DNA from 3 places in the Eggerthella timonensis genome. Region 3 is predicted to be linked to each of the others. Evidence: predicted binding sites of a transcription regulator. Region 3 holds the regulator's gene; each other region holds the start of a gene.
The links. The regulator LexA, encoded in region 3, represses DNA repair genes until DNA is damaged. The targets are predictions, from matches to a motif close to CNAACANNTGTTNG.
Positions count from the first base shown of each region.

Region 1: the regulator LexA is predicted to act here: its motif matches at 1,136-1,149, upstream of ruvC (crossover junction endodeoxyribonuclease RuvC).
Region 2: the regulator LexA is predicted to act here: its motif matches at 841-854, upstream of C1A15_RS07925 (DNA polymerase Y family protein).

Region 1 is NZ_FXXA01000002.1:1,605,848-1,608,045, forward strand. It holds gene C1A15_RS06615 (sulfatase-like hydrolase/transferase) at 1-1,040, shown strand, start outside; gene ruvC (crossover junction endodeoxyribonuclease RuvC) at 1,203-1,781, shown strand; gene ruvA (Holliday junction branch migration protein RuvA) at 1,778-2,198, shown strand, end outside.
Region 2 is NZ_FXXA01000002.1:1,945,490-1,947,687, reverse strand. It holds gene C1A15_RS07925 (DNA polymerase Y family protein) at 1-799, opposite strand, end outside; gene C1A15_RS07920 (EamA family transporter) at 1,289-2,198, shown strand, end outside.
Region 3 is NZ_FXXA01000002.1:2,517,808-2,520,005, forward strand. It holds gene C1A15_RS10510 (hypothetical protein) at 241-510, opposite strand; gene lexA (transcriptional repressor LexA) at 653-1,291, shown strand; gene hflX (GTPase HflX) at 1,377-2,198, opposite strand, start outside.

The DNA.
Region 1 (2,198 bases), 910 kb from region 3:
AGTTCACCGGGTTCACCTGGTTCGACAACTCCACAGGCTCGATGATCCCCACGCGCTACGCCATGGCCTCGATTCTGACGGGGCGCGCTCTCGACGAGGACGACAAGGGCTTCTCCACGTCGTTGATCATCGACTGGTACGAGCAGCATGGCCTGATCGACGACATCAACGCGCAGGGATACGAGACGTGCTTGTATGCCACCGACATCAACGATGCCATCGGCTCCCTGTCCGATCGGGTGGAGAACATCAAGCTTCGCGAGAACCGGCTGGACTATCCGTCGGCGGTTGCGATGCTGGTGAAGTGTTCGCTGTACCGCGATCTGCCTTGGGCGCTGAAGCCGCCGTTCTGGTTCTACACCGACGAGGTGAACAGCGCCGCGCTGGGAAGCGGTGCCGAGAGCGCCGTGAACGCGCTGTGGACCATGGACGACGCGCGCTACTACGCTACTCTCAAAGAGCAGGGACTGAGCGCCGCCGACCTCGATGGGAAGGGGAGCTTCCGCGTCATACACCTGGCAGGTCCCCATCCGCCGTACACGTTGAACCGCAATGCCGAGACGGTGGAGGGCGGAACCGGCGCCATCGAGCAAGGGCTCGGCTCCCTCCATATCGTGAGCGAGTACCTTGAGGAGCTTAAGCGGCTGGGCTTGTACGACGAAGCCACCATCGTGGTGACCGCTGACCATGGCGAGTGGTACATCGCTGAAGACATAGTGCGTCCGACAAGCCCCATCATGCTGGTGAAGCCTTCGACGCAGCCGTACGGCTCGGACGAGCCCGTGAAGCGCTCTTCGGTGCCTACGGGGCACGTCGATCTCGCGGCTACGCTGCTCGAAGCCGCCGGGGGCGATGCCTCCGCATACGGCGGGATGAGCGTGTTTGACGTGCCCGACGCTCCGCGCATCCGCTACTACAACGCCTCGTCGGTGGTGGGTCCCGAGCACGTGTACACGTCCATCATTCAGTGGGAGATCGAGGGCGATGCGATGAACTGGGACGATTGGCGCGAAACCGGTGTGAAATGGCCCATCGGCTGATCGCGCCGCGCCGCTTCCGCCGTCGGCCTCTGACGAGGCTGTGAAAAAGCGCGTCTTCCGAGGGCTGACTCCGAGGCTTTGTGCTAGGATGTGAACGAACAAACGTTTGCAACCGAAACGCGGCCGCTGCAACACGCCCCGCGCGACGACGAGAAGGAACCGATGACGCGCACCGAACGAACCATCCTAGGCATCGATCCCGGCCTGGCCAACACGGGCTGGGGCATCGTCGAGCAGCGCGGGCCGCGCCTCGCGTGCACGGCGTACGGCTGCGTGTCCACGGCGAAGGACCTGCCGCTGGCCCAGCGCCTGCGGAAGATCCACGAGCAGATGGCCGCGGTGATCGCGCGGTTCGAACCGGCGTGCGTGGGCATCGAGACGGTGTGGTTCGGCGTGAACGTGCAGAGCGCGTTCGCCACGGGGCAGGCGCGCGGCGCGGCGCTCGTGGCCTGCGCCGAGCGCGACCTCGAGGTGCTCGAGTTCTCGCCCAGCCAGATCAAGCTGGCGGTGGTGGGCATGGGCTCGGCCGAGAAGGACCAGGTGCAGTACATGGTGCGCCAGCTGCTGGCGCTCGAGGACGTCCCGCGGCCCGACCACGCCGCCGACGCGCTGGCGGCCGCCATCTGCTACACCACCCACGAGGGCTTTGCGCGCCGCACGGGCGCGGCGTGCGCTGCCTACGACGTTCCCGATCGCGGCATTCTCGCGTGCGGTGCTTCCGCTGGAAAGGATAGGCTATGATCGCGTTTCTCAAAGGGGTGTTGGCGGCCAAGACGGCCACGACCGCCTTCATCGAGGTGAACGGCGTGGGCTACGCCGTGGGCATGTCCCAGGCCAGCCTGTCGAAGCTGCCCGAGGCGGGCGCGGCGGTGGAGGTGCACACGTTCCTCCAGGTGCGCGACGACGGACTGTCGTTGTTCGGCTTCCTCACGCTGGAAGAGAAAGCGCTGTTCGAGCGGCTCATCGGCGTGGGCGGCGTGGGGCCGAAGGTGGCGCTCGCCGCGCTGTCGGCGTTCTCGCCCGCGGGCCTCGTGGCCGCCGTGCAGGCGCAGGACGTGGCCGCGGTGCAGCGCATTCCCGGCGTGGGCAAGAAGACGGCCTCGCGCATCATCCTCGAGCTGAAGGGCTCGTTCGACGAGGGCCTGGCGGGCCTGTTCG
Region 2 (2,198 bases), 570 kb from region 3:
GCTTCACGGGCGTCGCGTCCTCGCCGCGCGCGAACGCGCGCAGCACGAGGCCGACCTTGCCCAGGCGGCGGCGCAGCAGCTCGGGCGAGGCGCACGCCAAGTCGCCGATGCGGTCGATGCCCGACGAGTGCAGCTTGGCGCGCGTGGCGGCGCCGACGTACAGAAGCTCGCTCACCGGGGCGCCCCACACCAGGCGACGGTAGTTCTCCGGCGTGACGAACGTGACCGCGTCGGGCTTCTTGTAGTCGCTGCCGAACTTCGCGAATATCTTGTTCCACGACACGCCGACGGACACCGTGCAGCCCAGCTCCGCTTTCACGCGTCCGCTGATCTCGCAGGCCAGGCGCGCCGCGTCGCCGCCGGCCAGCGCGAGGGAGCCCGTGAGGTCGAGCCACGCCTCGTCGAGGCCGAAGGGCTCCACGAGGTCGGTGTACTGGTAGTAGATGCGGCGCGCCATGGCCGAGTACGCCTGGTACACCTCGTAGCGCGGCGGCACCACCACGAGCCCCGGGCACTTCGCGCGCGCCTCCCACAGCGCCTCGCCCGTCTTGACGCCCGCCGCCTTCGCGAGCGCGCTCTTCGCCAGCACGATGCCGTGGCGCAGCTCCTCGTGACCGCCCACCACGAGCGGCACGCCGCGCAGCTCCGGGCGCTCGGCCTGCTCGACGCTCGCGTAGAACGCGTTCATGTCCGAATGAAAGATCACGCGGTGCTCGTCGACGCCCTCCGGCGAGCCGATCGTGCGCCCGCCGAACGTCTCGGGGACGCCTCTCTCGCCCCGCTCGCTTGCTGCCGCCATGCGCCTCGCCGCCTTCCGCACCCGTGCTCCAGTTTTGTACGAGAACGCATGTTCGCACACTATCGCGAGGCGCGCAAGCGAACAGACCGTGGAGTTTCAGCGAGAGAATACGTGCATTCATCAGGTGATATATAAGTTACCTACCCCATGAGCGAACCGATGCGAGGACCGGGGCGCGGACATAGGACGGCCGGGCGGCCCACCGCTCGACGGCGCCGCTCGCCGCCCGGGCGGACGAGCTTGGCAGAACCTGGCAAGATCGCGCCGATATGCGAGGGTTTTGAAACCGCTGGACGGAGCCTTCGCCGCCTGCTCGCGAGAACCCCCTGGTCACACGGACGCATGCTCGCTTTATAGCCGCACGAGGATAGCCATATCGACGCGAAATCGCCGAAAATCCGCGATGCCTCCGCAGCCGCCCTCGTCCGCCGGCGGCGCAGGGTGCGCGCCCCGCGCCCGATCGGCCCCGCCATGCGCTAGAATGGCCCCATGCAGAAGGACACCTTGAAATACTCCGGGATCGTCTTCCTCGCCGGCGCCAGCTACGGCGCTCAAGCCACCACGGTCAAGATCACCTACGCCGCCGGCTTCACCTGGACCCAGACGGTGGCAAGCCAGGCGCTGTTCGCCACGCTGCTGTTCGCGGCGGCGCTGCTCGTGCAACGCTCGCGCGGCAGGCGCCTCGTTCCGCTCTCGCCGAAACAGGTGCTCGCCCTTCTGGCCCTCGGGCTGAACACGTGCATCGGAACCGTGCTCTACAACTACGCGCTCACCCTGCTGCCAGTGTCGGTGGCCATCACGCTGCTGTTCCAGTTCACGTGGATGAGCATCGTCCTCCAGCTGGTCGTCGTGCGCCGCCGCCCGCGCGCGGCCGAGGTCGTCGCCGTCGCCGTCATCCTGGGAGGGACGCTATTGGCCAGCAGGGCGTTCTCGAGCGACGTGGGGGCGCTCGATCCCGTCGGCGTGGCGTGCGGGCTGCTCTCGGCCGCGAGCTGCACCTTCTTCATGTTCTTCTCGAGCCGCGTCGGGCGCGGCCTGCCGCCCATCCAGCGCGGGCTCGTCGTGTGCCTGGGCGCGTGCGCGCTCGGCTTCGCGCTGTGCCCCGACTACTTCGCCAGCGGCGCGCTGCAGGACGGCATCTGGAAGTTCGGCCTGGTCCTGGGGCTGTGCGCCCTGTTCGTCCCCGTGGTGCTGTTCGGCATCGCCACGCCGCGCCTGACGCCGGGACTCTCGGCCATCATGGCGTCCTCCGAGCTTCCCTGCGGCATCGCCCTGTCCGCGCTCGTCATCGGCGAGCCGGTGGAGGCGCTCCAGGCCGTCGGCATCGTCGCCATCCTCGCCGGCATCGCCATCTCGCAGCTTCCCCACATGAAGGCGCGGGCCGAGCCTGCGGAGGAAG
Region 3 (2,198 bases):
ATGATAGGGCTTTCGTTATCGCTTCATGTTCCTTGTCTCCTTCGCGAAGCGCCTGCCGACATGGAAGCGCGGCGGCGCGGTTTGTTGCTGCTCGGCCGAGTCTACCACGACGCGCAGGATGCGTAAACCCCCGAATGGACGCGCCTCCGGGGTGGCGGAGGCGCTACGCAGCCACAGAAACGCAGCATCTGTGGATCAGGGAACGGCCGCACGGGCCGACGATGAGCGGAAAACGGCTGGTTACAACCCCATGAGCAGGCTGGCCAACGCGAGCGCCCCGAACGCGCATCCGCCGACGACGGCCTGCCAGCGCTGCATGCGGCCGAACGACACGCCTTGCGCCGTGCCTGCGCGCAGCGCGGACGCAAACGATGCGCTGCCGTGCTTCGATCGCGCAGCGCCTCCGTCTTGGGACGGGCGCTCGGGAAACGAGATGATGCGCGCGCGTCGAGCAGGCGCCGAATCCAGCTTCGGCTGAAGGGCCGAGGTTCCCTCAACAGGGTACTTCATCTCAAAATTCTTCATTTTATGCCCTCCTGCTCTTGCGTAGAACCTTTGTTCGCGTATATAATAGGTCGAACAAAGGTTCATGTCAATAGGAATTTCATACATTTGTTCGGTAGAAGATAGAGCGGCGACGAAAGGACGATCCATGGCCGAGAAAGTGACGAAGCGCCAGCAAGCGGTGCTCGACTGCATCGAGGAGTGCATTCGAGAGAAGGGGTACGGCCCGACCGTGCGCGAGGTATGCCAGAGCCTCGGCCTCTCCTCCCCTTCCACCGTGCACGTGCACTTGAAGGCGCTCGAGGAGAAGGGCCTCATCAAGCGCGACCCGCTCAAGTCGCGCTCCATCGCGCTCACCTACCCGCTCGAGGACGCCGCCCTGGCCACCAACGTGGTGCAGCCCAGCTTCAGCAACATCGTGAGCGTGCCCCTCGTGGGCAACGTGGCCGCCGGCTCCCCCATCCTCGCCGAGGAGAACATCACCGACACCCTGTCGCTTCCCACCGAGATCGTGGGCGACGCTCCTTCGTTCCTGCTCTCCGTGCGCGGCGAGAGCATGATTGAGGCAGGCATCAACGACGGCGACTACGTCGTGGTCAAAGAGCAGCCCGTCGCGAACAACGGCGACATCGTCGTGGCCATCATCGACGACGGCGCCACGGTGAAGCGCTTCTTCAAGGAAAGCGACCATATCCGCTTGCAGCCGGAGAACTCCACGATGGACCCCATCATCACCACCGACTGCGCCATCGCCGGCAAGGTGGTCGCGGTATTCCGTCGCCTCTAGCGCTGGCGCCGCACGCCGGACGAACCAACAGCGCCCCCGTCGCTCGATGAAGCGACGGGGGCGCTTGCCGTTCCTTAGAGTAACTCTAAGCTATTGCGAACGGCCTGAAGAGCCCGGCGTACGAAGGGCCCGCGAGCATGACGATGTGCGTGCCCTCCTCCTCGTGCGCCTCCGAGAGGATACGGCACCGCTCGTGAGCGATGGAGACGAGGTCGCCCCGGTTGTAGGGGATCAGCACGTCGAGGTGCTCGTCCTGCGCCGAGGCGACGCGGGCGATATGCTCGACGAGCTCGCTCACGCCCTCCCCCGTCGCCGCCGACGCGAACTGCGCCTGCGGATGGCGCGCCTTGAGGACGCCGAGACGCTCTTCGTCGAGCAGGTCGCACTTGTTGAACACGAGCACGCGCAGCAGGTCCTGCGCCTGGATCTGCCCGAGCACGTCTTCCACTGCGGCGATCTGCGCCTCGTACTCGTCAGAGGACGCGTCCACCACGTGTAGCACGAGGTCGGCGCCCGTGATCTCGTCGAGCGTCGACTTGAACGCCTCGACGAGCGTGGTCGGCAGCTTCTGGATGAACCCGACCGTGTCGGTGATGGTGATCTCGCGGCCCTCGGGCAGCTCGAACTTGCGCGTGGTGGAGTCGAGCGTGGCGAACAGCTTGTCGTAGGCCAGCACGTCCGCATTCGTCAGGCGGTTGAGCAGGCTCGATTTCCCGGCGTTCGTGTAGCCGGCCAGCGCCACCTTGAACATGCCGCTCTCGTAGCGGCTCTCGCGCTGCACGGCCCGCACGTCGGCCAGGTGCTTGAGCTCGCGCTTGATCGATGTGATGCGCTTGCGCACCATGCGGCGGTCGACCTCGAGCTGGCTCTCGCCTTCGCCGAAGCGAGATCCCACGCCGCCGCCCAT